4 regions of the Massilimicrobiota sp. An80 genome follow, and region 3 is predicted to be linked to each of the others. Evidence: predicted binding sites of a transcription regulator. Region 3 holds the regulator's gene; each other region holds the start of a gene.
The links. The regulator HrcA, encoded in region 3, represses chaperone genes, less so after heat shock. The targets are predictions, from matches to a motif close to TTTTAGCACTNNNNNNNNNNNAGTGCTAAAA.
Positions count from the first base shown of each region.

Region 1 (8,222 bases), on a different contig from region 3:
TCATATGTCAATATCTTTTAAAATGAGAATATAAGAGAAAAAGGAGGACTTTATAAGTGGAAAAGAAAATGCCAAAAGATTTTTATTGGGGTGGTTCTGTATCATCATTCCAAACTGAAGGAGCAAGAAATGAAGGAGGAAAAGGGGTTTGTATTTATGATGTTAGACCAATGAATCCTGAATTTTCAGATTGGAATGTTGCGATTGATGAATATCATCGTTATGATGAAGATATTGCATTAATGAAAGAAATGGGATTTAATTTCTATCGTTTTTCTATTTGCTGGTCAAGAATTATTCCTAATGGAACTTTAGATGAACCTGTTAATGAAGAAGGTGTGAAGTTCTATAGTGATTTAATTGATAAGTTATTGGCAGCTGGTATTGAACCAATGATTACATTAGTTCATTTTGATATGCCTTACCATCTTGTTAAAAATTATAATGGTTTTGCATCTCGTTATGTTGTAGATTGCTTTGAAAGATATGCAAGAGTATGTATTGAAAGATTTGGAGATCGTGTGAAACATTGGATGAGTTTCAATGAACAAAATTTGCATGGTCAAATGTTAAGAGTTTCTAATGCTGAAGAAATTCCTGAAGGTGTAAGTGAACCAAAACATTTATATCAAGTTAACCATAATGTCTTTATTGCACATTGTAAAGCTGTTAAAGCATTAAGAGAATTACAACCAGATGCTAAATTCTGTGGTATGGCTGCTGTTACAAATATTTATCCATACACAAATACACCTAAAAACAACTTATTTGCATGGCAAGCTTATCAATATATGAATGGTTTCCATGTTGATGTTTTTGCAAAAGGAAAATATCCAGATTATATGGTAGCTTATCTTGAAAATAGAGGATGGATGCCTCATTTTGAAGAAGGCGATGAAGAATTATTAAAATACACTGTTGATTATATTGCATTCAGTTATTATCGTTCTAATACAGTGACTGAAGGTGAATTTGACTTAGAAAGACCATATCATGAAGTTGTTGGTGAACATATGATCAAAAATCCTCATTGTGAAGCTAATGAATGGGGATGGGAAATTGACCCAATTGGATTTAGATGGACATTAAATGATTTACATACACGTTCTGATTTACCAGTATTCGTTCTTGAAAATGGTATTGGATGGCGTGAAGATATGACTCAAGAAGAAGTAGATGCAATGCTTGCAGCAGGTAAAACAATCGAAGATGATTATCGTATCAACTATCATAGAGATCATATTAAAGAAATGGAAAATGCAATGTTTGAAGATGGTGTTCCTTGTTTAGGATATATTACTTGGGGACCAATTGATATTTTAGCAAGTATGTGTAATATGGATAAACGTTATGGATTTGTTTATGTTAACAGAACAAACAAAGATATCAGAGATTTAAAACGTATTCCTAAAAAATCATTCTATTGGGTTGCTAAAGCATTTAAATCTAATGGTGAAGATTTAGATTAATAAAATCAAAGAATGGCAAGTTGACTTGACCATTCTTTTTTTTGATAAAAATTATATTAAAAAAGAATATTCAATGTAGTTATTTTTATGAGACGGATAAAAAAAGAAAAATTAGCACATCTGGGTTGACAGTGCTAAAGGATAGGTGTAAGATACTATTAGCACAAAAATAGATAGAGTGCTAATAAAAGGAGATGTAAATATGGCAGAAAAGAAACAGTTTAAAGCTGAGTCGCAAAGATTATTAGATTTAATGATTAACTCTATTTATACACATAAAGAGATTTTTTTAAGAGAATTGATTTCAAATGCCAGTGATGCTTCAGATAAATTATATTACAAAGCATTGACTGAAAATTTAAATGGTATTTCAAGAGAAGATTTATCTATTCAAATTGTCATCAATAAAGATCATCGTATGTTATCTATTATTGATCAAGGTATTGGTATGAATGCAGATGAATTAGAAGAACATTTAGGAACAATTGCTAATAGTGGTTCTTTTGAATTTAAACAGGCATTAGAAAAAGGACAAGATGATGTTGACATTATTGGACAATTTGGTGTTGGATTCTATTCAGCATTTATGGTTGCTCATAAGGTGGAAGTGATTTCTAAAAAGTATGGAGAAGATCAGGCTTATATCTGGGAATCTGATACAAGTGATGGATATACAATCAACGAAATTGATTATCCAAATCATGGAACAAGAATTAACTTATATTTAAAAGATAACACTGATGATGAAAATTATGACCAATATTTAGATGAATATGAAATTCAAAGATTAGTTAAGAAATATTCTGATTATGTTCATTATCCAATTAAGATGGATATGACAACTTCTAAGAAAAAAGAAGATAGTGATGAATATGAACAAGTCATTGAAAATAAGACATTAAATTCAATGGTTCCTTTATGGAAAAGACCTAAAAAGGAAATCACAGAAGAAGATTATAATGAATTCTATAAAGATAAATTTAATGATTTTAGCGATCCATTATGTGTTATGCATAACAGTGTAGAAGGAACAATTTCTTATGATTCATTATTATTTATTCCTTCTAAGCCACCAATGAACTATTATTCACAAGATTATGAAAAAGGTTTACAACTTTATTCTCGTGGTGTCTTTATTATGGATAAAGCCAGTGAACTTGTTCCTGAACATTTCAGATTTGTCAAAGGTTTAGTGGATTCACAGGATTTATCATTAAACATTTCTCGTGAAATGTTACAACATGATCGTCAATTGAAAATCATCGCTGATAAAATTGAAAAACGTATTCAAAGTGAACTTGAAAAAATGTTAAAGAATGATCGTGAAAAATATGAAGAATTTTTTAAGAGCTTTGGATTACAGTTAAAATTCGGTATTTATAACAGCTATGGTATGTTAAAAGATAAATTACAAGATTTATTGTTATATTATAGTGCCAATGAAAAGAAAATGATAACTTTCAATGAATATGTTGAAAACATGAAAGATGGTCAAAAAGAAATCTATTTTGCCAGTGGCGAAAGCTATGAAAAGATTGATCATTTACCAACAGTAGAAATGGTTAAAGATAAAGGATTTGATATTCTTTATATGATTGATAATGTAGATGAATTCTGTATTCAGATGTTAAGAGATTATAAAGAAAAACCATTTAAAAATATCAATCAAGGTGATTTAGATATTGATAGTGAAGAAGAAAAGAAAGAGTTAGAAAAAGTCAGTGAAGATAATAAAGACTTAATCTCAACTCTTAAAGATGCATTGAAAGATAAAGTTCAAGATGTCAAAGTGTCTTCACGTTTAAAAACACATCCTGTTTGTTTGGTAAGTAGCGAAGGTGTTTCTTTTGAAATGGAAAAAGTTCTCAATCAAATGCCTGATGGACAAAATATCAAAGCAGGAAGAATTTTAGAAATTAATCCAAATCATGCAATCTTTACAGCTTTACAATCTTTATTTGAAAAAGATAAAGATAAAATTAATGATTATGCATCATTGTTATATGATCAGGCTTTATTAATTGAAGGATTTAGTATTGATGATCCTGTTGAATTTTCTAATAAGGTTTGTCAATTAATGGTAGATGCAAATAAATAAGTCATTGGAGGAAACGGTTTTGATAAATCGTTTCTTTTTTATGTTATAATAGATTTGGGTGAGGAATTATGATAAAAAAGGGTATTTCTATAATGATTATAAGTTGTTTATTGATACTGATAACAGGTTGTCAATCTCAAGACGGATCTCAACAGGCGAATCTAACAGAATATCGTTTTGCAGGTTATTATGATTGGTTTTTAGGAAAAGAGGAATATGAAGATTTTATGACATATGTCTCTAATGATCAATCTTTAAAGATTGATTCTCAATATGGTGAAAAGATTTATCGAGATGGTGAATACCTGATTATAGAAGCAACTGATGAACAAAAACAAGCACTGATCAATCAAAATAAGCAGCTTATTGAACAGGCTACACAAGAATTTATGAAAATGGGAGAAGATTATCAGATGGATTATAGTGATGATTATTCGTCTATGACAATTTGGATTGATCAGGAACATTTTGTAGATATTTTTTCAAGTGAAGCTTTTCAAGTAGGTGGGAACATGCTTGGCATTATAAGTCTTGTTACAGCAAGTCGTGTATTGACAACGGGAGATTGTGATAGTGCTGTTGAAATTCATATTATTAATTTAGATAGTGACTATCAGGTTGCAGAAGCTATTTTTCCGTATGAATCTATTCAGATCACTTCTCAAGATTGACTGACAAGTCAACAAAATGATGTGACTGACTCTTCAAAATTGGAAGGTTATTCAAGAGTTTTAGCAACAGTCATTGAAAAAAATGACAATCAGATATTTTTCAAGCCTGAATCAACATCATCTGATTATCAAAAAGATGAAAAGCTATGCTTGTGTTTAGATAGTGTTTATGGAGAAGATGTTTTTATGCCTTATCAGTTATCTAAAGGTGATCAAGTCTATTTAACATTGAATGGAAATTATGCTCTTCATGATGATGGTGATGAAATTCCTGATATTGCTCCAATGGCAATCATTCCTGTACAATATATAGATGATGCTGTGTAACTTTATTTGCAAATCGGATTTATCAAGATTATAATAAGGATAGGTGATGAAAACATGGAATTAGATGAAGTTTTGAATAAAAGAAAAAGTATAAGAAGAGAATATCTGTCAAAAGAAGTTGATGATAATGTGATTCGTCAGGTTATTGAAGCAGCTATTTTAGCACCTTCATGGAAGAACTCACAAGTGACACGTTATTATATTGCTAAATCAAAAGAAGCTTTACAGCAGGTGAAGAATGCTTTGCCAGAATTCAATCAGGAAAATGTTGGTCAAGCTCCTGTTTTAATCGTTTCCACGATTGTTTTGAATCGCTCTGGTTATAATAAAGATGGTACACCAACGAATGAACTTGGCAATGGATGGGGATATTATGATTGTGGTATGCATAATATGAACCTTTTGTTGAAGGCAACAGAATTAGGATTATCTACGTTGGTTATGGGTATTCGTGATGAACAGAAAATAAAGGAAATATTTGCGGTTCCTGATAATCAATCTGTTGTCAGTGTTATCGCTTTAGGTTATAGTGATATGGAAATTGAAAGACCACAACGTAAAACATTTGAAGATATAACTGTAATGAAATGAGGAAAGATATGATAGTTTTATATATTATTGGTGGATTTGTTTGTTTATTATTGGCTATATATGTATTAGATCGTAGAGAAAAAATGTCAAAAAAGATTAAACAAATCAAAGAACAAAAACAAGAAATTCAAGAACTGAATAATCAATTAGATGAGATTCAATACCAACTTGATTTGATGGATGACTCTATTCAAAAGGCTCATGATATAAGTTCACAAATTTTATTTTATATGAAAAAATAAAATGATTTTTGTGAATATAATAAAATAATGATAGCTTTTATAGTAAAATTCAAAATATAATGATTTATATAAATAAAAAGTAAAAAAAGTGTTGACATGTTTATGCAAATGCATATAATAAAAGCATATAAAAAAATTCGATGAAAAAGAGAGTAGTTTAAACAAATATCAAGCGAGCTGATGTTGGTGTGAGATCAGTATAGGCGTTTAAATGAACCGCACTTTGGAGAACGATGCTTGAAAGAAGTAGGGTATCGAGTGAATCTGCTTTAAGGATAGAGGTGGATATATCTTTGATATATCAAAAAGAGTGGTACCGCGATGATTTCGTCTCTTAGTTCAACTAAGAGACGTTTTTTTATACAAAGGGGGAATTGATTTTGATGAGGATGAGTTTACGGCGATGATTGATTAAAATCACAGAAGCTATAAAATAAATAAAATCAAAAAAGAAAGAAGAGGGAATGAAAATGAAAAAATTATTTAAAGGATTATTAGTTGCCGCTATGGCATTAACAATGACAGCATGTGGTGGAGGAGAAAGTGGTTCAAATGAACAAAAGTTATTGATTGGTATTTCTCCTGATTATGCACCTTATGAATCATTAAATACTGATGGTGAAATGGAAGGATTTGATATTGATATGACAAAAGAGCTTATTAATATCATGAATGAAAATGGTGGAAATTATACTTATGAATTTAAACAGATGTCATTTGATACAATTTCAACAAGCTTAATGGCAAAACAAATTGATTTAGGTATTTCAGGTTTTACAATGCATGATGACTGGGATGTGTTATGGTCAAATAAATATAATGATTCTAAACAAGTAGCTTTAGTTTCTGAAGATAGTTCTATCCAGACTGTTAAAGATTTAGAAGGTAAAAAAATCGGAGCACAGTTATCAGCAACTGGTGAAGCATGTGCTAATGATATTAAAGATGCGAAAGTAACAACTGTTACAGATGTTAAGGTATTAGTTGAAACATTAAAATCTGGTGGTGTTGATGCTGTTATTTTAGATTATGCAGTTGCTAAAAATTATGATTCACAAGATGCATATAGAATGATTGATGAAGCTTTATTAGAAGAAGAAAATTTAATTATTGCAAATAAAGATAGTCAAGAATTAATGGATGATGTCAATAAAGCTTTAGATGAATTTATAAAATCTGATAAATATACTGAACTAAAAGAAAAATGGGGAGCTTAATATAAATGGAAAATCTTTTAACACAAGAAAATTTAATGTTTATGTTAAGAGGTGCTGGAATGTCGCTAATATTAGCGACATTCGCAGTTTTCTTTGGGATGATTTTAGGAACATTGGGGGCTGCTTCAAAGTTATCTAAACATGCACCTTTAAGATGGATTGGAAATATATATGTAGAAGTCATTCGAGGAACACCAATGTTATTACAGATTATGTTCTTCTATATAGCTATTCCAGTTATCTATCAGTCAATAACTGGAACTCGTATGAATCCTGATCCATATATTTGTGGATTAATCGCTTTAAGTATAAATAGTGGAGCCTATTCAACTGAATTAATCAGAAGTGGTATTCAGGGAATTGATAAAGGACAATGGGAAGCCTGTGAAACATTAGGATTAAGTTATTTTCAGACAATGCGTTTTGTGGTATTGCCACAAGCCTTTAAGAGAATTATTCCACCAATTGTCAGTGAATTTATCACTTTAATTAAAGATTCATCATTGATTAGCTGTATTGGAGCAACTGAGTTGCTTATGAGTGCACAAGTTTTAGGATCAAGAACTTTTAATTTGATTTATCCTTTACTTGAGGCAGCATGTTTATATCTCGTGATGACACTCACTATTTCATATATTTCAAGACGTTTAGAAAGGAAGTTGTCTGCCCGTGATTAAAGTAGAAAATATTGTGAAACAATTTAATGATTTAAAAGCTGTTAATGATGTTTCCTTAGACATAAAAAAAGGTGAGATTGTTTGTTTGATTGGTCCTTCTGGTTCTGGGAAAAGTACAGTTTTAAGATGTATTAATGGATTAGAAAAACCAGAAAGTGGACATATTTATGTGAATGATCAATTGCTTGATGAAAAAAATCCAGAAACTTATAAAAAATTAAGAAGTTTAATGGGATTTGTATTTCAGCATTTTAATTTATTTCCAAATATGACAGTTTTAGAAAATCTGACTTTAGCACCCATTCAGGTTATGAAAAAAAGCAAAGATGAAGCTGAACAAATAGCTTGTCAATATTTAGAAAGAGTGGGTCTTCTTGATAAAAAAGATGAATATCCAAATAAATTATCAGGTGGGCAAAAACAAAGGGTTGCGATAGCAAGAAGTTTATGCATGAATCCACAAATCATGTTATTTGATGAACCTACAAGTGCTTTGGATCCAGAAATGGTTATTGAAGTTTTGGAAGTTATGCAGGAATTGGCTAATGAAGGAATGACAATGGTTGTTGTGACACACGAAATGGGATTTGCTAGAACGGTAGCAGATCGTGTTATCTTTTTAGAGGATGGCAAAATTGTTGAAGAAAATACGGCTGAAGAATTCTTTAGAAATCCTAAAACACAAAGAGCACAGGATTTCTTAAATAAGGTTATGCATTAATGAAACTTAATGAATTTAAAGTAGAAACATGGATGACAGATCATGAAAACGATTGTCAATATAATTTGACAGAAACATGTGTGTCATCCTTATCTTTATTAGAACTTCAACAATTTGTTCAAGAGGATATAGCGAAACAGATGATGTCTATGAAAATGGATTATGGTCCTATTGTTGGATCAACACGTTTAAAAAAAGCTATCTTATCA
Region 1 covers NZ_NFHI01000001.1:31,804-40,025, forward strand. Annotated here, with positions in the region: gene B5G32_RS00220 (glycoside hydrolase family 1 protein) at 57-1,469, shown strand; gene htpG (molecular chaperone HtpG) at 1,672-3,567, shown strand; gene B5G32_RS00230 (hypothetical protein) at 3,636-4,238, shown strand; gene B5G32_RS00235 (hypothetical protein) at 4,278-4,565, shown strand; gene B5G32_RS00240 (nitroreductase family protein) at 4,620-5,156, shown strand; gene B5G32_RS00245 (hypothetical protein) at 5,165-5,398, shown strand; T-box leader at 5,530-5,736, shown strand; gene B5G32_RS00250 (transporter substrate-binding domain-containing protein) at 5,869-6,615, shown strand; gene B5G32_RS00255 (amino acid ABC transporter permease) at 6,621-7,292, shown strand; gene B5G32_RS00260 (amino acid ABC transporter ATP-binding protein) at 7,285-8,013, shown strand; gene B5G32_RS00265 (aminotransferase class I/II-fold pyridoxal phosphate-dependent enzyme) at 8,013-8,222, shown strand, end outside.
Region 1: the regulator HrcA is predicted to act here: its motif matches at 1,626-1,656, upstream of htpG (molecular chaperone HtpG).

Region 2 (8,222 bases), on a different contig from region 3:
TTCGCCCCTTGAAATATAGCATCTTCAATATATTTATGTCCATCTACACTTAAACCATCAATACAAAAGAAAATAGAATCTCTTCCTACATAGCGTGAATCACTATGAATGGAACGAATCTTAAAATCTTCTTCAACATCAAATAATTCATTAATTTTCTTCACTCACAACACTTCCTATCAATTCTGTATCTTGACATTCCTCAATAAAAACAGGATAGATATGTCCTACTGAATCCAATGGTAACTTCGTTTTAACTTTCAAATAATTAGAAGCATGACCAATCATATAATCCCCATCAGCTTCTTCAATTAAAACATTCAAAGTCTGTCCAATCTGTTGGCTGGCAAACTCATGAAGGAGCTGATGCGATAAATCCATCAACGCTTTCACTCTTTGATGTTTAACATTTCCATCTACCTGATCTTTCATTTTGGCAGCCGGTGTCCCTTGACGAGGTGAATATGGGAAAACATGTAATTGGTTAAAATGCATGTCTTTAATCCACTGATATGTGGATTCAAAATCTTCATCAGTTTCACCAGGAAAACCAACAATAACATCAGTTGTTATAGACAAGGTTGGTAATTTTTCTTTTAATTCTTTCATCTTTGATGCAAATTCATCAGTCGTATAATGACGATTCATTTTTTTCAAGATTTTATCGCATCCAGACTGAATAGGAATATGAAGATGATCAACGATAATAGGTGATGTAGCAATCAGATCTATGATTTCATGAGTGATTTGACTCATTTCAATTGAAGAAATTCTTAATCGCTTTAAACCTTTCACTTTTGTCGTTAAATCTACCAATAAGTCATAAAAGCTGTAATTATCAAAATCTTGTCCGTATCCAGCAGTATGAATTCCTGTCAGAACAATTTCTACAAAACCATGATCAACTAATTTTTGAGCCTGTTTGAAAACACTCTCCTTATCTCTCGAACGAATACGCCCTCTCGCGTATGGGATAATGCAATATGTACAAAAATTATTACATCCATCCTGAATTTTCAAAAAGGCTCTTGTGTTTTTCGTAAATTCATCAATATCCAGATCTTCAAAATGAGATAATTTCATAACATCAGCAACATGAATAACAGTCTGATGTGTTTTTTGGTATTCTTCAACAAATTCCACAATTCGATTTCTAAACTGAGTTCCTAAAACAACACCAACACCTTCAATTTTTGCAACTTCTTGGCTTGCAACCTGACTATAACATCCCACTACACATACTGTAGCTTGAGGATTTTGACGAATAGCTTTACGAATCATCTGACGAGATTTAGAATCTCCAGTGTTTGTAACAGTACATGTATTAATGACATAAACATCTGCCTGTTCTTTAAAATCTACACTTTCATATCCTGCATCACAAAAAAGCTTCAGCATCGCTTCTGATTCATAAGTATTCACTTTACAACCCAATGTTAAAAAAGCAACTTTTTTCATAAAAATCCTTTCTATTTATATTTTTTTATAATTTTTTTATAATTCTTTAAAGAAATATATTCCAAATCTTTCAATGTTTCTAAACAATCCAGATACAAATAATTTTCAATATCATATGCAATCTTTTGAATATCTTCAATACGAACTTCACATTGAGCTTTATCGTCTTGAATGATAACTTTATTCAAAAATTCATGATTATCTTTTTTAAAGATATAAATGGTTTTAAGCGGATCAAAATAAAAGCAAATATGTCTTTGATCTTCATATACATTCTCTAAAGAAGAAAAACCTGTACGAAAGATAGAATAACCATACATATCAATTGGTGTATGAAGATTCACTTTAAAATTTTGTATATATTCACGATGTTGTTTTAATAGCAACATTTGATAATCATGAGTATAACGCTGATTGACAAATGGTTCTAAATAAGGAATATAAATCATGACTTGACTCTGTAAATCCTGGAAATGAGGAGCCGTTTCTAAAACTCCAGCAATATCATTATTAAACATCTTTTGTTTTTCATCATAATTTAAATAATCCAATAAATCATAATGTTGATTTAAAAATCCCTCATAAATATTTTCAATCTGATTTTGCGTTAATAAACCTCGATATATAATTTCATATGAAAACAAATCAAAATCAGTCTTGATCTTTGAAGATAAGCCCATCTTTTCAAAAAAAGAACGATGACTTTCTATTTCTTGATATAATTGTGTTTTAGCAAGAGGAATTTCCACCCCTATTTTATTTAAACTTTCTATAAATCCCATGATGACATCAACTCCCTACTAAATCCAATAACACTTAACATATATAACGGGGCTGTTTCGCTACGTAAAATTCTTTTTCCTAACGAGCAGGCCTGAACACCAAGCTCTTTCATCTTTTGAATTTCACTTTCATCAAAACCACCTTCAGGTCCTACAATAATTGTTATAGTGTGATAATCTTTTTGAAGCGTTTTTGCTAAAAGTGATTTTTCACCATTTCTGCTTTCTTCTTCATAGGCAACTAAATTGACATCGCCTAAATATTTCTCTAACTGTGATATTTTTATAAGTGAAGTCAACTCAGGTATTGTCTGACGACAAGATTGTTCACTTGCCTCTTTTAAAATACGAGTATAACGTTCTCTTTTCTTTTCAAAAGATTTTTCATCCGTTTTAATAATACTTCTTTGTGATAGAAAAGGAACAATTCTATGAACACCTAATTCCGTAGCCTTTTGAAGAACCCATTCAAATTTATCATTTTTAGGTAAGCCATAGATTAAAGTCACTTCAACATCCAGTTCATTATTTTCTATGAGCTCTTCTTTTTGTTGAAGTATTCCTTTTTCAATATCTATAATTTCATATATATAAACATGATGATCTGGTAAAATACAAATCACTTGATCACCTTGATGATATCGCATGACACGTTGCATATGTTTATGATTATAAGGGTCAATATGTATGAATGATCCCTCTATATTTTGAGCATCTATAAAATATCTTTGCATAACTTCCTCCTTTGGCTATTCTATCACATTTTGTTGAATATAAAAAGAAAAAAAGATTAGTAAAGTCAATCCTCTACTAACCTTCTCACTCTTATGACTTTCTAATCATAAATTGTTGATTTTGATAATCAATCGTAATGTTATCATCTTTTTGAATAGAACCTTTAATCATTTCTTTGGCAACTAAAGTTTCAATATGTCCCTGAATGAAACGTTTAAGTGGTCTCGCTCCAAAAGTAGGATCAAAACCTTCTCTTGCAATTTCTTCTTTAGCCCCGTCACTCACTTGAACTGATATATTTTGTTGTTCTAGACGTTTAGAAAGCTGAGCAATAAATTTATCAATAATCTTATAAACAACTTGATTATCTAATGAATTGAACATGACAATTTCATCAATACGATTCAAGAATTCTGGTTTAAAATGAGCTTTTAATTCCATTTCAACTTCATGTCTTGTTTCTTCATTATTACCTTGTAATAAATATTGTGAGCCAATATTAGATGTCATAATAATGATTGTATTTTTGAAGCTAACAACATTGCCTTTAGAATCAGTAATACGACCATCATCTAAGACTTGAAGCAAAACATTAAAGACTTCAGGATGGGCTTTTTCAATTTCATCCAATAAAACAATGCTATAAGGCGCACGTCTAACAGCTTCCGTTAATTGGCCACCTTCTTCATATCCAACATAACCTGGAGGAGCTCCTAACAAACGAGAAACACTGAATTTTTCCATATATTCACTCATGTCAATACGGACAATATTCTTTTCACTATCGAATAATTGTTCTGCTAAACTCTTTGCAACTTCTGTTTTTCCTACTCCAGTTGGCCCAAGGAACATAAATGAACCAATTGGACGGTTTTCATCATTGATTCCAGCACGTGATCTTAAAATAGCATCACAGATTTTTTCAATCGCTTCATCCTGTCCAATAACTCTTTTTCTTAAAATATCATCAAGATGTAATAATTTTTCTCTTTCAGATTCCATCAATTTATGAATAGGAATACCTGTCCATCTAGCAATAACTTCACTGACTGTATCAACTGTTACTTTTTCCTGTAATAAAGCATCATCAGACTCTTGTGATTGATAATCAGCAATTTCTTTATTAATACGAGGTAATGTTTCATACTTGATTTTTGAAGCTTCTTCTAAATTACCTTCAGTTTCATATTTATCTTTAAGGGCTTCATATCTCACTTTTTGATCTTTTAATTCTTTAATATGATCTAAAGCTTTCTTTTCTTCTTTCCATTTATCTGTTAAACCTGTTACTTGTTCATCTAATGAAGCAATACGACTTTTAATTTCATCTAGACGTTTTTCATTATCTGCATTTTTATCTTCTTTTTCAATAGAAATACGTTCCATTTCCAAACGATTCTTTTCTCTTGTGATAACATCTAATTCTTCTGGTAAAGAATCAATTTCCATACGTACAGATGCACATGCTTCATCAATCAAATCAATAGCCTTATCTGGCAAGAAACGATCAGTAATATAACGTTCACTCATATTCACAGCTGCCACAATGGCACTATCTGTAATCTGAACACCATGATGAGATTCAAAGCTATCTTTTAAACCACGTAAAATTGCAATTGTATCGTCACTATCTGGTTCATCAACTTGAACTTTTTGGAAACGTCTTTCTAAAGCAGCATCTTTTTCAATGTACATACGATACTCATCTAGCGTTGTTGCTCCAATACAGTGAAGTTCACCACGTGCTAACATTGGTTTTAATAAGTTAGCTGCATCCATAGCACCATCTGTTTTTCCAGCTCCAACAAGCTGATGAATCTCATCAATGAATAAAATGATATTTCCTTCAGATTTTTTAATTTCATTTAATACAGCTTTTAATCTTTCTTCAAATTCACCACGATATTTAGCACCTGCTACCAAAGCTCCTAAATCAAGTTCATAAAGAGTCTTATTTTGTAAGCTGACAGGCACGTCATTTTTAAAAATACGCCATGCCAATCCTTCAACAATAGCAGTCTTTCCAACACCTGGTTCACCTATCAAAATAGGATTATTTTTTGTTTTACGTGATAAGATTTGAATAACACGTCTAATTTCTTCATCACGACCAATAACAGGATCTAATTTTCCATCCTTAACATCTTGAATAAGATCTCTACCATATTTTGTTAAAACTTCATATTGATTTTCTGGTTGTGGATTATTAACCATATTTCCACCTCGCATTTCCTGAATAATCTTTTCTAATTCTTTTTTATTTAAATGATATTGTCGAATCAAATCTTGAATAAATGTTGATTGCACTTCAAACATTGCCATAATCAAATGTTCAACACTTGTATATTCATCTTTATAATCACTCATCACTTTTTGAGCCTTTATTAACAATTGATTCAAATCATATGATATTCTTAATTGACTTTCATCAACACCATTGACTCTTGGTTTTTGTTGTTGTTTATTTCTTAAAAATGTTTCTAACTGTTGAATATTGACATTTGCTTTTGATAGCACACGATATAAAATACCACTTGTATCTTCCAATAATGCTAATAAAAAATCTTCAACATCAACAACCTGACAAGACATTCCTAAAGTCTGTTGCATGGCTTTTTGCATAGCTTCCTGCATAGCTGTTGTCCATTTTTCTATATTCATCTTCATCACTCCTTTAGCACTCATTATATCCAAGTGCTAATTATAGTATACCATGTTTTTTAGCACTGTCAACCCCGAAGTGCTAAAATGTTTATTAAAATTCAAATACTGTTTTTATAATGAATAACCTGACTTATTCAAATCAAATATCATCAGTGTAGACTTTGACTTCAACTGTCCCATAAATTCCGATATAGAATATTTTGGTGGAATTTCAAGCAACATATGTATATGGTCAGGACATGCTTGCCCCTCTATAAGTTCTACATCCTTGAATCTGTTAATCAACAGTATCAATATCTCTATGATATCTCTTCTTAATTTATTATATATGATGAGCCTTCTATATTTTGGTACGATAACTATATGATATTTGCATCTATATGATGTATGTGATAAACTATTTATGTCTTTCATAGACTAACCTCCTTTGATTCTTTTGTTTCTTAGCTGCCAGGCTAAATTCATTGTATCATTGGAGGCTTTTTACTTTCAACGCTCTAAGCTTAATTCTTTTACCACGCATATAACACGTGGTATTTTTAATAACAAAAAATCTTTAGGATTTCTCCTAAAGATCATATTTTTTTAAAATACCCACACCAATTGGATATGGTCCCGTATGCACACCAATTGTAGCGCCAATTTGTTGAATTAAAATAGGTTCATGGAAGTCTGGATAAGCTTGTAACATCACCTCTTGCAAGCTTTCTTTAAACTTTTCTCCTTCTTGTTGATCATAGCCATACCCAACACAAAAACGATAATCATTTGGTGAAAGCTGGTTATCTTTAAAATATTTTACAGTATGGTCAAGAACTTTCTTTTTAGATTTTTCACGTCCGCGTGTAACACCCATTGCAAATATTTCACCATCATGAAGTACAATTAAAGGTCTAATTCCTAATGTTTTCGCTGCAACTCCAGCAACTTTACCAATTCGTCCACCATGAATGAGATATTCAAAATTTCCAACTGTAAAGAAAATACGTCCTGACGATTTGATATTTTCAATTTTTTGAATCACTTCGTCATATTGATAGCCAGCTTCTTTCATTTGGGCAGCCTCAATAACCAGTAAACCTTGTAAAACAGTATTCACAGTAGCATCAATAATCTTAATTTGACGTTCAGGATATTTTTCCTCTAACATCATTTTCGCATTCATGGCACTGTTATAGGAACCAGAAAATTTAGTCGTAATACATATACATATAATATCTTCCTGATTTTCCAGGATAGGTGTAAAAGTTTTTATATAATCTTCAATAGAAGGCATAGAAGTTTTAGGAAAAACATCTTTATGATCAACCATAAATTGATAAAATTCATGCACTTCTAAATCTTCTTTTTCTTTTTGATAGTGTTCATTATCAGTTGTTATATAAAATGGAACAACATGAATATGAAACTGATTAATCAATGACTGATCTAAATCACATGAACCATCTGAAACTATCTGATACATTCTTATTCCTCTTTTCCATTATGATATTGATTGAATACAGAGTACAGGTCGTGAATTTTCCACAATCGCATATTCTTCATTCATTTGATTGGATACACACAGAGGATCATTTCTTTTTAAGATGTAATGATCCAATGGATAATGACAATCTTTTAATGTCACGACGCTCTCATCAAAAGCAAATATAGAAAAATAATGATATTGATCTTTAGCAAGATAATGTTGACCTGGTTTTAAAACAAATATCTTGTTCCATTCATCATAGATCGTGATAGAGATATCCTGATATTTTTCTAACAAACATAGTACTGCCATAAAATGATCAATACGGCGATGTGTCACACCATATAAATCAATGGCACCATAACCCTTTTGAATAGCATATTGTATTGCCAATGCTGTATCAGTGTCATCTTTAATACTCGAATAACGCTGAATATTGATATCTTGAAGAATCTGCTCATTTTCAATAGAATCCATATCTCCAATAGCTATCACAGGTGTAATTCCCTGCTGGTATAAATGATAAACACCCTGATCGACACCAATATATTCAATTGTTGAATCTTTCACAGATCCAACATTGATTCCACTATAAATGCCTATTTTCATTTTAAGGAATCAATAGCTTCCTTTCTATTTTCAGCATTAAAAACATAACTTCCAGCAACCAGCACATCCACACCTGCTTCTCGACATAATTGACCTGTCGTAGCATTAATGCCACCATCCACTTCAATCAAATAATGACGATTCTGTTTTAACTGACAAAGTTCCTGTATCTTAGAAAGCGCCTGCTCTTGAAACGTTTGTCCGCCAAATCCAGGTTCAACACTCATAACTAATACTAAATCAAGATCATCTAAATATTGTTGAATTGATGAAATAGGTGTGTTTGGCTTTACACTTAGTCCTACATGTACGCCTTGATCATGAACATACTGTATAAATGTTTTCACTTCCTGTTCGTGATGAAAAGCCTCAATATGCGCTGTTATTAATGAAGCATGTGATTTTATAAATGCATCTACATATTGCATTGGTTTTTCAATCATTAAATGAACATCAAGATATAAGTCACTCACTTTTGCAATATCATTTAAAATACTATAACCAAA
Region 2 covers NZ_NFHI01000001.1:109,220-117,441, reverse strand. Annotated here, with positions in the region: gene B5G32_RS00620 (UDP-N-acetylmuramoyl-L-alanyl-D-glutamate--2,6-diaminopimelate ligase) at 1-164, opposite strand, end outside; gene mtaB (tRNA (N(6)-L-threonylcarbamoyladenosine(37)-C(2))-methylthiotransferase MtaB) at 151-1,458, opposite strand; gene B5G32_RS00610 (hypothetical protein) at 1,470-2,240, opposite strand; gene B5G32_RS00605 (RsmE family RNA methyltransferase) at 2,228-2,974, opposite strand; gene B5G32_RS00600 (ATP-dependent Clp protease ATP-binding subunit) at 3,066-5,636, opposite strand; partial or broken gene tnpA (IS200/IS605 family transposase) at 5,778-6,053, opposite strand; gene B5G32_RS00590 (DegV family protein) at 6,208-7,104, opposite strand; gene B5G32_RS00585 (thiamine diphosphokinase) at 7,123-7,716, opposite strand; gene rpe (ribulose-phosphate 3-epimerase) at 7,713-8,222, opposite strand, start outside.
Region 2: the regulator HrcA is predicted to act here: its motif matches at 5,694-5,724, upstream of B5G32_RS00600 (ATP-dependent Clp protease ATP-binding subunit).

Region 3 (8,222 bases):
TTGCAGGGAGTAGGCGAAAAAACAGCGTTAAAAATTATTGATTATCGTCAACAACATCCTTTTGAAACAATTGAGGATATTATGAATATCAGTGGAATTGGAGAAAAAACATATTTAAGGCTTAGGGAACATCTATGCTTATAAGATATCATTGTTTCTATTATGCATTAGGACTTCTATGTCTGACATTGGGAAAAGTTCTTCATCCACTTTTTTATTTGTTATTAGGGGTTTATGCTATTTTTGTTTATCGACGATTATCTTTATATCATTTATGTTTGATGATACTTTTATGTATCATTTTTTATTTACAGCCACATTATATTTTACAATTACCTTCAGTGATTGAAGGTGAAGTCGTCAAAGCAAGTGAAAAATATTGTTATTTGAAAACAGATATAGGAACCGTTAAGCTTTATCATCAGGAAGCTATTGAATATGGTGATGTGATTAAAGCAAAAGTTGCACCACTAGAGCTTTATGAAAATACAAATGATTATGCTTTTTGTGAAAGAGATTATCTTTATGGACAAAAGATTTTTCATAAAGCTTATTTACAGACATTACTTAAGCAACAGCATCATCCTACATTTTATCACTGGCTGGAACAGCGTTTATCAGACCATCAGGATATAAATGATTATCAGAAATTATTTATTTTGGGTGAAAGAAATGAAAGTATTCATGATGATTATCAGGTTTTGACAGATTTATCTTTAGTCCATATGTTTGCTTTATCAGGTATGCATATTCATATTTTGTATGCTCTCATCAAAAATGTTCTTGGTTTATTTTTACCACGTTCTTTGTCTCGATTGATAACCTATTTATTGATTGGTTTTTATATTTTTTCTATCCCAATGCTTGTGTCTTTATATCGTGCTTTTTTTGTTTTATTGTTGTATGATTTATTGAAAAAGTGGCTGAATAAATTAGATGTTTTTGCTATTTTGATTATGGCATCTTTATTTTATAATCCTTATATCATTTTTAATATTTCTTTTGTTTTTTCTTATTTTGTTTATTTTATTGTTTTATTGACACAACATATGCGTTATTCTTCATTTTGGATTTATTTATCTTCTTTACCTATTATTCTCACACTTAATGCTCAAATTCCACTGATTGCTTTTTTTGTTAGTGATATTTTGAATCTTTTTATTGAATATTTTTATAGTTTATGTATTTTTTCAATTATTTTTCCTGCTTTAGAAATTATTTTAAAATATTATGTAAGTGTTTTTCAAAGTATTTTATCTTTTTTAGAAACAATCAATCATTTTATTGTTTTTTCAAAACCTACATTAGCATGGCTTGTCTTGTTTTATTTCTTTTATTTTCGGCTTTTATTACGTCAGGAGATCCAGCATCGCTATCGCCATGATATATGTGCTTTAGTTTCATTAATGCTGGTGTTAAATGTATGGAGTCAATATAAGATTTATGGAGAAGTGACAATGATTGATGTTGGACAAGGAGATTGTACTTTGATTCGTTTACCAATGAATCAGGGGCATATTTTAATTGATACTGGAGGGCATCAGGAATATGATTTGGCTACACAAACAATTATTCCCTATTTAAAGTCAGTTGGAATTTCACATTTAGATTATGTTTATATTTCTCATGATGATTTTGATCATTGTGGAGCATTAGATTCTTTGCTGGAACATTTTTCAGTTGGACAAGTGATTGATAGTTTTGAAGAGAGTCGACAAATTGGATGTGCTCATATTCAAATGTTAAAAAGTGACAAAATTTATAGTGATTCAAATGACCAGTCTTTACTCATGTATGTGACTTTACCAGCTATGAATATCCTGTTTATGGGGGATGCTTCTGTTGCTGTTGAAAAGGATATTGAAAAACAGCTTCAAGACTTAGATGTTGATGTTCTTAAAGTATCTCATCATGGAAGTGCAACGGCTACATCAGCCACTTTTTTATCACAAATTCATCCTGAAATTGCAATGATTGGTGTCAAGAAGGATAATATGTATCATCATCCATCATTAGAAGTGATTGAACGATTGCAAAGAAAAGGAATCACAATTTTACGTACTGATCAAGATGGGATGTTTCATATTCGATTTTATGGAAAAGAACGTTACATTTTAAGGTGATTCATGTATAATGATAGGCGTGGGGTGATTCTATGAATTTTGTTATTTATGGTGAAGATAAATTATTAATGGAACAAAGATTGAAGACATTAAAGAAAAAATATCATATTCAGGAAGATGATATGAATATTGTGACATATTGGTGTCAGGACACACCGTTATCATCTATCATAGAAGATGCTTTAACACCACCTTTTTTAAGTGAGTATAAAATGATTGTTGTGAAAAACCCCGTTTTTTTGACAACGCAAAAACAAAAAATAACAAGTGATGAAGATATTCAAAAATTTATGGATTATTTAAAACTAGACAATCCTACTACAGTTCTTGTCATCTATCATGATCAAAGAAATTTTGATGAAAGAAAAAAAGTTGTTAAAGAGTTGCGTAAAAATGCTCATTTTTATGATATTGAAAAAATGGATGAACATCAATTATATAAAGCCACACATCAGGCTATTAAAAGTCGTGGCTGTGAGATTGATGAAGAAGCTTTAAGGTTGTTTTTATCACGTATGCCAAATAATTTATTAGAAATTTCTCAGGAAGTTCAAAAACTTTGTTTATATACAAAGCATATTACAACACAGACAGTTGATTTGTTAGTGAGTAAACAGATTGAAGAAAATGTGTTTGAATTAACTCAAGCTATTTTAAATAAGGAAACAGCGAGAAGTTTTCGTATCTATAAAGATCTTATTATGAATAATGAAGAACCAGTGAAATTGATTGTGTTGATTGGAAATGCTATGCGTTTATTATATCAGGTGAAATTGTTGGATAGAAAAGGCTATAATGATAAAGAGATAGCCCAAATGTTATCTATTAAATCTGGCCGTTTGTGGTATATTAGACGAGATAGTCGAAATTTTGATTTGAAAGAATTATTGGTTTGTATTGATGAATTATCACAACTTGATATTGCGATAAAAACAGGAAAAATTGATAAATACAAGGGTTTAGAACTCTTTTTAATGCGAATGGGAGGAAATGGAAAATGGAATCAATGAGAGAATTATTTAAAATTGGTGTTGGGCCCTCTTCATCACATACGATGGGACCTCAAAGGGCAGCCTTAAAAATAAGTGAAATGTATCCTGAAGCCACACATTTTCATGTTGATTTACATGGTTCATTGGCTTTAACAGGGAAGGGACATTTAACTGATTATATAATTGAAAAGACTTTTGCGCCAAAACCTGTTCAATTTTCTTTTAAAAGTGAAGAATTACCTTTTCATCCTAATGGCATGATTGTTCATGTTTATAAGGATGATGTAGAAATGAAAACGGTAGAAGTTTATTCTATTGGTGGTGGTTCCATCCTATTTAAAGGAGATTTGGCTCAAGATCCAGTTCAGGTATATCAACAAAATACAATGAAAGAAATACTTGACTATGTAGATGTTCATGGTATTTCTTTATATGATTATGTTTTAGAAAATGAAGGTGAGGATTTTGATCATTTTCTTTCTGATATATTGGAAGCTATGTTTGAAAGTGTTGAAAATGGTTTGAAAAAAGAAGGAGTCATTCAAGGAAAGCTAAAATTAAAAAGAGTAGCAAAATCAATGTTTCAACAGGCACAAAATACGCGACGTGAAGCTGATCGTGAAAGATTATTTATTTCTAGTTATGCTTATGCTGTGTCAGAAGAAAATGCTGATGGTGGACAGATTGTGACAGCACCAACATGTGGGGCGAGTGGTATTATGCCAGCTATTCTTTATTATTGTTATAAGCAATTACATATTGAAAAGAAAGATTTGATTAAAGCTTTAGCTATTGGCGGTTTATTTGGTAATGTTGTTAAAACAAATGGTACAATTTCTGGCGCTGATGGTGGTTGTCAGGCAGAAGTAGGAACGGCCTGTGCAATGGCGGCTGCTACAATGGCTTGGATATATGAACTTAATAATTCGTTAATAGAGTATGCTGCTGAAATGGGATTAGAACACAATCTAGGATTGACTTGTGATCCTGTAGGTGGTTATGTTCAAATTCCATGTATTGAGCGTAATGGATATGGATCATTACGTGCATTAGATGCAGCAATGTTAGCTAAACAGTTAGGTTATTTAAGAAAAAACAAAGTGTCTTTTGATACTATTGTCAAAGTCATGAAAGAAACGGGTAAAGATTTATCTAGTGATTATAAAGAAACCTCTCTAGGTGGATTGGCGAAAGAATTTGGTTTATCATGAGTGCTTTATATGTTCATGTTCCATTCTGTCAGCATATTTGTAGTTATTGTGATTTTTGTAAAGTCTTTTATGATGAAAAATGGACCTGGGATTATTTAAAAGCTTTATCTTTTGAAATAAAAGATAAAGCTTTATCAACATCTTATGATAGTATCTATATTGGTGGTGGAACACCAACTGCTCTTACTTATCAGCAGCTTCAATACTTATTTGAATTATTAAAACCTTTTTCCAAACAAGTTCAAGAATATAGTATCGAAGTCAATCCAGAAACAATGGATCAAGAAAAATTAGAGCTTTGTTTTCAAAATGGTGTCAATCGTTTAAGCATTGGTGTCCAGACCTTTCGTGATGATTTATTAAAAAAGATTGGTAGAGTTCATACCTCTAAACAAGTTTTAGAACTCATAAAAGATGCTCAAACAATAGGCTTTCAAGATATTAATATTGACTTGATGTATGGTTTACCAGATCAGACATTAGAAGATGTTCAAGCAGATATTCAACAATTATGTCAATTAGACATAGGACATGTTTCCTATTATGCGTTGATTTTAGAGGATCATACAATCTTGAAAAATATGAATTATCAGCCTTTAGATGATGAAGAAGATGCCAAGTGGTATCATTTTATACGACAAGAATTAAAAAAATATGGTTTCCATCAATATGAAGTGAGTAATTATTATCGTTATAAACCATCGTTACATAATCTTGTATACTGGCATTATCAGGATTATGAGGGGATTGGTCTTTCTGCACATTCATTAAAAAAACATCATCGTTATGAAAATACAAAATCTTTGACACGTTATTTGAATCATCATTATTTAGAAAATGATATTCCATTGTCTATGAAGGATTACTTGTTTGAAAAAATCATGATGGGTTTACGTTTGAATGAAGGGATTTCTCTTGAGGAAATGAATAGATTATTTGATATTGATTTTCAAGTGAAATATCAAGATGTCATTACTAAATATCAAAATATGAATTTTTTAGAAATAACGAATGGATATTTAAAAACAACATCTTTAGGGATGGATTATCTCAATAATATTTTAATAGATTTTTTAGAAGATGAACAGGGATGACCTGTTTTTCATTCTTTTTTAGCACAAAAGTGTTGACAGTGCTAAAAAGATGAGTATAATGTAATTAGCACAAGAGGAAAAGGAGTGCTAAAGGAGGCTATGATATGCTGACAGCTAGGCAATTACTGATTTTAAAATGTATTGTTGAAGAATTTGTGGAAACGGCTGAGCCAGTAGGATCAAAAACCTTAATGACGAAATATCAGCTTCCTTATTCGAGTGCAACAATTAGAAATGAAATGTCGTTTCTAGAAGAACACGGTTACTTAGAGAAGACGCATACGTCTTCAGGGCGTGTCCCATCAACAAAAGGATATCGTTTTTATGTCGATACCTTGATGCAACCTAGTGTAGATGACGAGGTGAAAAATCAGGTTTCAACAATTTTGGGAGATCGACATCGCTCTTTAAATGAAATTATTAAAGAGAGTTGCCAAATTTTAAGTCAATTGACTCATTTGACAACAGTCGCATTAGGACCAAATGCAATTTATGAACATTTACAGAATATTACACTTGTTCCTTTATCTGAACATACTGTGACAGCCATTATCGTCACAGATAAAGGACATGTTGAAAATCGAAACTTCAATATTAAAAATAATGCTTATATGGAAGATTTAACGAGTTGTGTCAATGTCATGAATGAATTGCTTGATGGAACACCAATGAATCAAGTCGTTTATCATTTAGAAAGAGATGTCAAACCTATATTAAGTGCTCGTATTAAAGAACATGAAGTTCTATTCAATGCTTTCTTGGAAGCATTTATGAAGTTTGCGAATAACAATGTTTATTTTTCTGGAAAAGAGAATATGTTATATCAGCCAGAATATAACGATGTGAATAAATTACGTCGTTTAGTCACTGCATTTGAAAATTCACAATCTTGGAAAAGTTTGGAACCGATTGCTTTGGAAGATGGTGTAACGGTCAGAATTGGAAGTGATTCACCAATAAAGGATTTAAATGATGTTTCGGTGATTTCAGCTTCGTTTAAAACAGGGAATGAGTCTAAAGGATCTATTTCAGTCATTGGGCCAACACGTATGCCTTATGAGAAAGTCGTTTCTTTAGTTGAGTATATTTCAAAGAGCTTAGAAGAAGTTCTTGTAAGTCAAAATGATGAAGATGATGAATAGAGGTGAAACAATGGCAAAGGAAAAGGAAACTGAAAAAGAAGAAGTAACAGAAGAAGTTGTAGATGAACAAACAAATGAAAATGAAGAAAAGCAAGATGAGAATACAACAGAAAGCTTAGAAAAGCAAATGAAAAAATTGGAAGAAGAAGTCAATACATGGAAAACGGATTATTATAAAGTTTTTGCAGATATGGAAAACTTAAAAAGACGTTTGGAAAAAGAACATCAAAATTCATTAAAATTTATGATGCAGTCATTTATTGAAGAATTGCTTCCAGTAGTGGATAATTTTGAACGTTCGTTGAATGTGCAAAATCCAAGTGAAGAAGTTCAAACTTTCTTGAAAGGTTATCAGATGATCTTTGATCAGTTGATGAACATTTTAAAGAAAAATGGTGTAGAAGTGATTGAAGCTCAAGGTAAAGAATTTGATCCAAATCTACATCAGGCAGTAATGACAACACACGATGAAAATTTTGATCACAATGTTGTTGTAGAAGAACTTCAAAAAGGTTACAAATTGAAAGATCGCGTTATTCGTGCATCTTTAGTCAAAGTCAATGAATAAATTTTAGGAGGATGATTATTATGGGTAATAAAATTATTGGTATTGATTTAGGAACAACAAACTCATGTGTAAGTGTGATGGAAAATGGTGAAGCAAAAGTTATTGCAAATCCTGAAGGATTAAGAACAACTCCATCTGTTGTTGCTTTCAAAAATGGAGAAATTATTGTTGGTGAAGCTGCTAAACGTCAAGCAGTTACAAACAAAGAAACTGTTATGTCAATTAAAAGACATATGGGTACAAACTATAAAGAACATGTTAATGGTAAAGATTATACACCTCAAGAAATTTCAGCTATGATTTTACAAAACTTAAAAGCAACTGCTGAATCTTATTTAGGTGAATCAGTTAATCGTGCTGTTATTACAGTACCTGCATATTTCAATGATGCTCAACGTCAGGCAACAAAAGATGCTGGTAAAATTGCTGGATTAGAAGTTGAACGTATTATCAACGAACCAACTGCAGCAGCATTAGCATTTGGTGTTGATAAATTAGATAAAGAACAAAAAGTTTTAGTTTATGACTTAGGTGGAGGAACATTTGACGTTTCTATCCTTGATTTAGCTGATGGTATGTTTGAAGTTTTAGCTACTGCTGGTGATAACCATTTAGGTGGAGATGACTTTGACCAAGCTATCATGAACTGGATTGTTGATGAATTCAAAAAAGAACAAGGTGTTGACTTAAGCAACGATAAAATGGCTATGCAACGTGTAAAAGAAGCTGCAGAAAAAGCGAAAAAAGATGTTTCTGGTATGATGCAAACTCAAATTTCATTACCATTCATTTCGGCTGGTCCAGCTGGTCCATTACATCTTGAATTAACACTAACAAGAGCTAAATTTGATGAATTAACACATGATTTAGTTATGCGTACAGAAGGACCTGTAAGACAAGCATTAAGTGATGCAGGTATGTCTCCAAGTGATATTGATCAAGTTTTATTAGTTGGTGGTTCTACACGTATTATTGCAGTTCAAGAATCAGTAAAGAGATTACTTGGAAAAGAACCTAACAAATCAGTAAACCCTGATGAAGTTGTTTCTATGGGTGCTGCAATCCAAGGTGGAGTTATTGCTGGAGATGTTA
Region 3 covers NZ_NFHI01000038.1:4,845-13,066, reverse strand. Annotated here, with positions in the region: gene B5G32_RS10215 (ComEA family DNA-binding protein) at 1-144, shown strand, start outside; gene B5G32_RS10210 (DNA internalization-related competence protein ComEC/Rec2) at 135-2,123, shown strand; gene holA (DNA polymerase III subunit delta) at 2,156-3,133, shown strand; gene B5G32_RS10200 (L-serine ammonia-lyase, iron-sulfur-dependent, subunit alpha) at 3,121-4,326, shown strand; gene hemW (radical SAM family heme chaperone HemW) at 4,323-5,420, shown strand; gene hrcA (heat-inducible transcriptional repressor HrcA) at 5,525-6,562, shown strand; gene grpE (nucleotide exchange factor GrpE) at 6,573-7,130, shown strand; gene dnaK (molecular chaperone DnaK) at 7,151-8,222, shown strand, end outside.

Region 4 (8,222 bases), on a different contig from region 3:
AGTTTCAATCTATAATGATGATTATTTGCTTTATTCATATGATATGCATTTAACGGAAGATATTGAGCTATCAATGATGGAAAGAATAGCTTATTATGCTGTTATTATTTTTATTGTAGGAGCATTAATCACTTGCTTGATTTTAGTTATGAAAAAAATAAAACATAAAAAGAGTGATAGACCATAAGGGAATCTATCACTTTATTTATTTTCTTTTAAATCAATAATAAGATCAATACCATATCCAACAAAACGTCCTATAAAAATAATAATGACACCAATTACTGGTAAGAATGGATTTCCTCCAAATATAAAGTACCAAAGAATACATAAAAATCCAATTACATAACCAATAAATGTAAAAATGTCTGTATATTTTCTTGATTGATTATCTTGCATAAATTCACCCCATTTGACATAAAATCATTATAACATCTTTCATTATTTTTTCAATACTGTTATAATGTGAAAGGGGGTTTATATGAAAAAAGGATGTCTTTTTGATTTGGATGGAACTTTAGTTAATTCCATCACAGATTTAGCATTATCTACAAATGAAGTCTTAAAGTTACATCATTTACCAACTCATGATATTTCTCAATATAATATGTTTGTTGGTAATGGTGTTAAGAAATTGATGGAAAGAGCTTTAGGTCCAGAACATCTAGATTTATTGGATGTTTGTCTGCAAGACTTCCAAAAAATATATCGCGAACATTGTTTAGATCATACAATACCTTATGATGGAATAGAAGAACTTATTACTTATTTAAAAAAGCAAAATATAAAATTAGCTGTTGTAACAAATAAACCACATGCTTTAGCTATTCAGATTGTAGAACATCTATTTCCTGATACTTTTGTAGCTATCTATGGACAACAGGACTTATATCCTGTCAAACCTGATCCTCAATCAACTTATATGGCATTGATGGAAATGAGACTTGATAAAAAAGATTGTTTTTTTATAGGTGATAGTCAGGTGGACATTGATACAGGATATTATGCTGATATAGATTCTATTGGTGTAACTTGGGGATTTAGAGGGCGACAGGAATTGGAAAATGCTGGAGCTGATTATATTGTTGACAATCCTTATGAAATTATGGAGCTTATTCAAAATGAAAATAGGGGTTAGTCAATGTTTGCTAGGTGTCAATTGTACATATAGTGGAAAGAGCCATCCTCTTGATATTTTGATAGAAATGGATAAAAGACATTCCATTATACCAGTTTGTCCAGAGGTCTTAGGAGGATTACCTATTCCAAGAGATCCTGCTGAAATTCAATCTTTGGAACCCTTGAAAGTTGAATCAATCAATCATCAGGATGTGACTACTGAATATATTTTGGGTGCTCAAAAAGCGTTAGACATCTTTATTAAAAATGATGTTCAAGTGGCATTGTTGAAGTTTAGAAGTCCAAGTTGTGGTTGTGATGGTATCTATGATGGATCATTTCAACATCAATTAATCGAAGGACAAGGTGTTTTTGCTAGAATGTGTCAAAAATGTGGTATTCAGCTTTTTCATGAAAATCAAATTGAAGAATTCTTAAAATATATAGGAAAGGAAGATGATTATGGGACATATTTTAAAGATTCAACCAGTTTTTAAAGAAATGATTTGGGGTGGCCATAAATTAAGAGATGTTTATGGTTATGATATCCCAAGTGATAGCACAGGTGAGTGTTGGGCTATTTCTGGACATCAAAATGGTGATTGTACAATTAGTGATGGAGAATATCAAGGAAAAACTGTTTCTTGGTTATGGCAAAATCATCGTGAACTTTTTGGAAATGTCAATGGTGATCAATTCCCATTATTAGTTAAAATTATAGATGCAAAAGATGACCTATCAGTTCAAGTTCATCCTAATGATGAATATGCTGCCAAACATGAAAACTCATTAGGGAAAACAGAATGTTGGTATGTTTTACAAGCTGATGAAGGAACAAAAATGGTTATGGGACATCATGCTCAAACAAAAGAAGAATTTGTAAAAGCAATTGAAAATGATGATTATGACCATTTATTAAATTCTTTTGAAATTAATAAAGGAGATTTCTTCTATATTCCATCTGGAACGTTACATGCGATTTGTAGTGGTTCATTAATCTATGAAGCTCAACAATCATCTGATATTACATATCGTGTTTATGATTATCATCGTAAAGATAAAAATGGTAATGAAAGACAATTACATGTTCAACAATCTATTGATGTCACAAATGTACCTGCTGATTTAGCAACAAATAAACTTTTTACAAATAGTCATTTAGATCATGGTTCTAAAACAAGATATGTAGAAAGTGAATTTTTCACTGTTGATTGTTATAGAATGGATGGAGAAAATACAATTATTAATGATAAACCATTCCAATTGGTAAGTATTCTTGAAGGTGAAGGTACATTGGAAGGTATGGAAGTGAAAAAGGGAGATCATTTTATTATATGTAGTGATCAAGAAGAAGTCACATATGATGGTAAAATGACTGTTATGATGACAACATTATAAAAGCAGATGGAAACATCTGCTTTTCATTTTGTAAAAACTGTGGCATAATAGATACGAAAAGAGGGAGAAAAATGAAAGATATATATCAGGAAGCATTAGAATTACATGAAAAAACAAAAGGGAAGCTGGAAGTACAGTTAAAAGTCCCTTTAGAAGAAAGTCATGATTTATCATTAGCATATACACCAGGGGTGGCTCAGCCATGTCGTGAGATTGCGAAAAATAAAGATGATGTCTATAAATATACTTGGAAACAAAATAGTGTTGCTGTTGTCAGCGATGGAACTGCAGTTTTAGGATTAGGAGATATTGGACCAGAAGCAGCTATGCCTGTTATGGAAGGAAAAGCAGTCCTATTTAAAAAGTTTGGAAATATTGATGCTGTGCCTATCTGTTTAGATACAAAAGATCCTCAAGAAATTATTCGTACAGTTAAAGCTATTGCACCAACATTTGGTGGTATTAATCTTGAAGATATTAGTGCACCACGATGCGTAGAAATCGAAAGAACACTTATCAACGAATTAGATATTCCAGTCTTTCATGATGATCAACATGGAACAGCCATTGTTGTTACAGCTGGTTTATTGAATGCATTAAAAGTTGTTCATAAGAAAATTGAAGATATTACTGTTGTGGTAAGTGGAACTGGTGCAGCAGGAAGTTCTATTATCAAAATGATTCATGCATTGGGTGTTAAAGAAATATATGGATTTAATATCAATGGTATTGTCACAAGAGAAGATTATGATCAATATGATTTTTTAACTCAGGAACTAACTGAAATCACAAATTCTCAAGCGAAACGCATGACAATGGCAGAAGCTATGAAAGAAGCTGATGTCTTTATTGGTGTTTCTGCACCAGGTGTTTTAACACCAGAAATGGTCAAAAGTATGAAAGAAAATCCAATTGTTTTTGCGATGGCAAATCCTGAACCAGAAATTCCTTATCAGGATGCTATTGATGCTGGTGTTGCCGTCATGGGAACTGGACGCTCAGATTATCCAAATCAAATTAATAATGTTTTGGCATTTCCAGGATTGTTTAGAGGGGCTTTGGATGTAAGGGCAAGAAAAATTAGTGAAGGAATGAAATTGGCAGCGGCTCATGGTTTGGCCTCACTTGTGAGTGATGAAGAATTATCACCAACATATGTTATTCCAAATGCGTTAGATCCACGTGTGAGTCAGATTGTAGCTCAGGCTGTTGCAAAAAAGGCTATTGAAGAAGGACTTGCAAGATAAAAGCTATTTACAGCCTTTTTTGTTATGATATGATGAAAACGAAAGGGGACAATATCAACTTAAACAAAAAAAGAAAAAACATAGAGGACATTGAACCTCTATGTTTTTTGCTTTTCTATTAATACATTCCTGGTGCCATTGGAGCAGGAGCTGGATTATCTTCTTTAATTTGTGCAACACCTGCTTCAGTTGTAATAAATAAAGCAGAAATACTTGCAGCATTTAATAAAGCACTACGTGTAACTTTTGTTGGGTCAATAATACCTTTATCAAACATTGATACCCATTCACCATCTTTAGCATCAAATCCTTGTCCATCAGCAACTTTCATTTGTTGTTCTACAATTTCATCACTATTGAAACCAGCATTTTCAGCAATTTGTCCCATTGGAGCAAGTAATGCATCTAAGACAACTTTAATACCTTTTTGTTTATCTACGTTAGAATCTTTTAACTGGTCTTTTAAAGCTACATAAGCGTTAACTAATGTAACACCACCACCCATAACGATTCCTTCACTAACAGCAGCTTTTGTGGCATTTAAAGCATCTTCAATTCTTAATTTCTTTTCTTTCAATTCAGATTCAGTAGCTCCACCAACTTTGATAATAGCAACACCATTACTTAATTTACCTAATCTTTCAGCATAATTCTTTTTATCATAATCACTCTTAGAATTATTCATTTGTTCAGTGATTTCTTTAACACGTTGATCAATAGCAGTCTTATCACCACTACCACCAATCATTGTTGTATGATCTTTTGTAATATGAATCTTTTTAGCAGATCCTAAATCAGTCATTTGCATGTCTTTTAAATTCATATTTAAATCTTTACTGTAGAATTTAGCATTTGTTAAAATGGCAATATCTTGTAAGATTTCTTTTTGATTATCACCAAAACCAGGGGCTTTTGTAGCCACAACATTAAATGTTCCTCTTAATTTATTAACAACTAATGTTGAAATCACTTCTTGTTCAAAATCATCAGCAATTAATAATAAAGGTTTATTAGATTGCATAACTTGTTCAAGAATTGGTAAGATTTCTTGAACTGTATTAATTTTTTGATCAGTAACCATGATTAATGGGTTATCTAAATCAACAGTCATTTTTTCTCTATCAGAAACCATATATGGAGAAACATAACCTTTATCATATTGCATACCTTCAGCAACTTCTAATTCTGTATCAAAGCTGTTAGATTCATCAACACTGATGACACCATCTCTACCAACTTTTTCCATGGCTTGAGCAATATATTGACCAATTTCTTTATCTCCAGAAGAGATTGTCGCAACACTTTCAATATCATTGCTTGTTTCCACTTTATGAGATTTATCTAAAATATATTTTGCAACTTCCTTACTTGCATAATCAATACCTTCACGCATTAAAACAGGGTTTGCACCTTTTTCAACAGCTTTTAAACCATTTTGAATCATGCTTTGAGCTAAGATTGTTGCTGTAGTTGTTCCATCACCAGCAACATCATTTGTTTTATTGGCTACTTCATATACAAGTTTTGCACCCATGTTTTCAAATGCATCTTCTAGTTCGATTTCTTTAGCAATTGAAACACCATCATTTGTAATTAAAGGTGATCCAAACCCTTTATCTAAAACAACATTACGTCCTTTAGGACCAATAGTGACTTTTACTGCATCTGCAAGAGTATTAACTCCATTTAACATTGCATCTCTGACATCTTTAGAAAAACGAATTTCTTTACTCATTATTTATTCCTCCTATTCAATAATAGCTAAAATATCTTCTTCTTCTAAAATCATATATTCGTCATCATTATCTTTAAATTTTGTTCCTGAATATTCTTTAAAGATAACAGTCATACCTTCTTTTAAGTGTTCATCACATTTAGGCCCAACAGAGACAACAGTCGCTTGATTGCTTGCTTGTTCTTTTGGACTTGTTAAAATGATTCCACTTGCTGTTTGAGTTTCAGCTTTTTCTTTTTTTAATATCACATAATCATGTAATGGTTTTAACATTTTGTATTCCTCCTTATGTTTTAGCACTCATATATCTTGTTTGCTAACAACTATTATTATAGCATGATATATGAACTGAATATGAACTTTTAGCACTATGATTTTAAAAGTGCTAAAATCCTTAAAATATATGAAAAAATATTTTTATTTAGACTTCTCTTTTGTTATAATTTAAAAAAAGGAGAAGATTATGGCAAAAAAATATGAGAGATTTATAAAAACTTATAGTTCAGAAAAAATACTTCAAACTTCTGAAATATGGGTTGATAAAGAAACAGGTGTGAATTATCTTTTTCATAGTAATTCCGTTGGTGCAGGACTGACAGTATTAGTTGATAGAGAAGGAAGACCTATTATTACAACGGTATTTCCAGATGAAGAATAGGAGGACGATATGAAAGCTGTATTTAATCATTGTAATATTAATGTTACAAACTTAGAAAAAAGTATCGCATTTTATCAAAAAGCATTAGGACTTACTGTTGTCAGAGAAAAGGAAGCATCGGATGGAAGTTTTAAACTTGTTTATCTGACTGATAGTGAAGCCTCTTTTCAATTAGAATTGACATGGTTAAAAGATCATCCACAGGCTTATGAATTAGGTGAAAATGAAAGTCATATTTGTTTTGTTGTTGATGATTATGAAGCATATCATCAATTGCATCAAGACATGGGATGCATATGTTTTGAAAATGAAGCAATGGGACTTTATTTTATTCATGATCCTGATGATTACTGGCTGGAAATTGTACCACAAAAATAAGCAAAGAACCTTTGTGCGAAAGGTTCTTTTTATACGAGAATTTCAAATGTCTGATTTTGATGGGTAACAGGCAGGATTTGAGCATGATAGGGATTGTCTAAATGCTCTTGTAATAGGAGTTTTGTTGTTTCATAGTGTCCAAAATAGTGAATTGGTAAAATGTATTTTGTTGGAACATGTCTTAAAAAAGCATTTAAGCCTAATAAATAGTCTTTTTCTTGACGAATATCCACAACAACACAAGCAAGATCAACTGGTTCTTTGATAGAACAGATTTCTTGGAGGTAAGTCTGTTTTTGATATATATTGTCTTGTTCTGGTTCACCTTCCCAATGCCACCAATGAAGATCACCAGCATGATATATTGTCTGATTTTCCACATGGACAAGAAAAGCACATCCTTCATCAGTAGAAAGCAGTGTGGAAATAGATAAATCATCTATTTGATAAGTTTGATGTATATCTACATAATATGCATCATATTTATGACGCAGTGTATTGGATAAAATATAAGTGATTTGAGGATGATGAATTTTAAAAATATTGGGATTATAATGATCATAATGACGATGAGAAACAAAAACATAAAGAGGTCTCTCTTGATTAAGGTGAAGTTCACCTTGATAATAATCAAATAAAAGCAAATGATTGTCTAACTCGACTAAACAACCACTATGATATAAATGTGTAACTTTCATATAAAAAAAGATAACATGCGAAACATGTTATTCTTCTTCTCCATCATCATAATTTGAAACATTGTGATAAACTTCATCAACATCATCACAATCATTTAATAATCCCATTAATCTATCAAATAACATCATATCATCACCTTCAAGTTCAACATATTCTTGAGGTGTTGTTGTAATATCATCCACATCAAATTCAATATCTTCTTTAACAGCTTCAATAGCTGTTTTGATTTTATTTAAATCTGTTGGTTCACCTGTTATTTTAATACGTCCATCTTCTAATGTTGTAATGTCTTTAGCATCAACATCACCCATCACTAAAGCTTCTAAAACTTCGTCTTCGCTCATACCACTTAAAACAACAGTGCTTTCTACATTATATAAATAAGCGACAGAACCTTCAGCTCCTAATTTAGATTTTGCTTTCGTAAATGCAGGACGGACTTGAGAAATTGTACGATTAATATTATCAGTTAAACATTTTACAATTAATGTTGAGTTTCCTGGTCCAAAACCTTCAAATTGAATAGGTTCATAGTTTTCTGTTACACCACTTTTGACTTTATCAATAGCACGTTTAATAACATCAGCAGGAACTTGTTCTTTTTTTGCTTTATCTACTAAACGTCTTAATGCTAAATTTCCATCTAATTCAGGTCCACCAGCTTTTGCTGTTAAATAAATTTCTTTTCCATAGCGAGAATATAATTTCGCTTTTTTAGCTGCAGTTTTTGCCATTGCAACTTTACGCACTTCATGTGCTCTTCCCATGATAAAATTCCTCCTTTGAAAATTCCTTTAGTATTATAAACATTTTTTAGTGATTTTTCAATAAAAAATGGTATAATCACTATATTTCATATAGAATTGAATGAAGAAAGGAGAAATTATGAGAAAAATAGTGATTGTTGGAGCTGGAGCTTCAGGTGTCTATTTATCTGTTTTATTAAAACAAAAATATCCTCAAGATGATGTTATTGTTTTAGAACAAA
Region 4 covers NZ_NFHI01000001.1:71,036-79,257, forward strand. Annotated here, with positions in the region: gene B5G32_RS00390 (D-alanyl-D-alanine carboxypeptidase family protein) at 1-187, shown strand, start outside; gene B5G32_RS00395 (hypothetical protein) at 202-399, opposite strand; gene B5G32_RS00400 (HAD family hydrolase) at 482-1,138, shown strand; gene B5G32_RS00405 (2-thiouracil desulfurase family protein) at 1,122-1,616, shown strand; gene B5G32_RS00410 (type I phosphomannose isomerase catalytic subunit) at 1,582-2,517, shown strand; gene B5G32_RS00415 (NAD(P)-dependent malic enzyme) at 2,589-3,764, shown strand; gene groL (chaperonin GroEL) at 3,883-5,499, opposite strand; gene B5G32_RS00425 (GroES family chaperonin) at 5,512-5,772, opposite strand; gene B5G32_RS00430 (DUF6440 family protein) at 5,963-6,157, shown strand; gene B5G32_RS00435 (VOC family protein) at 6,167-6,535, shown strand; gene B5G32_RS00440 (MBL fold metallo-hydrolase) at 6,565-7,233, opposite strand; gene B5G32_RS00445 (YebC/PmpR family DNA-binding transcriptional regulator) at 7,261-8,001, opposite strand; gene B5G32_RS00450 (aminoacetone oxidase family FAD-binding enzyme) at 8,120-8,222, shown strand, end outside.
Region 4: the regulator HrcA is predicted to act here: its motif matches at 5,860-5,890, upstream of B5G32_RS00425 (GroES family chaperonin).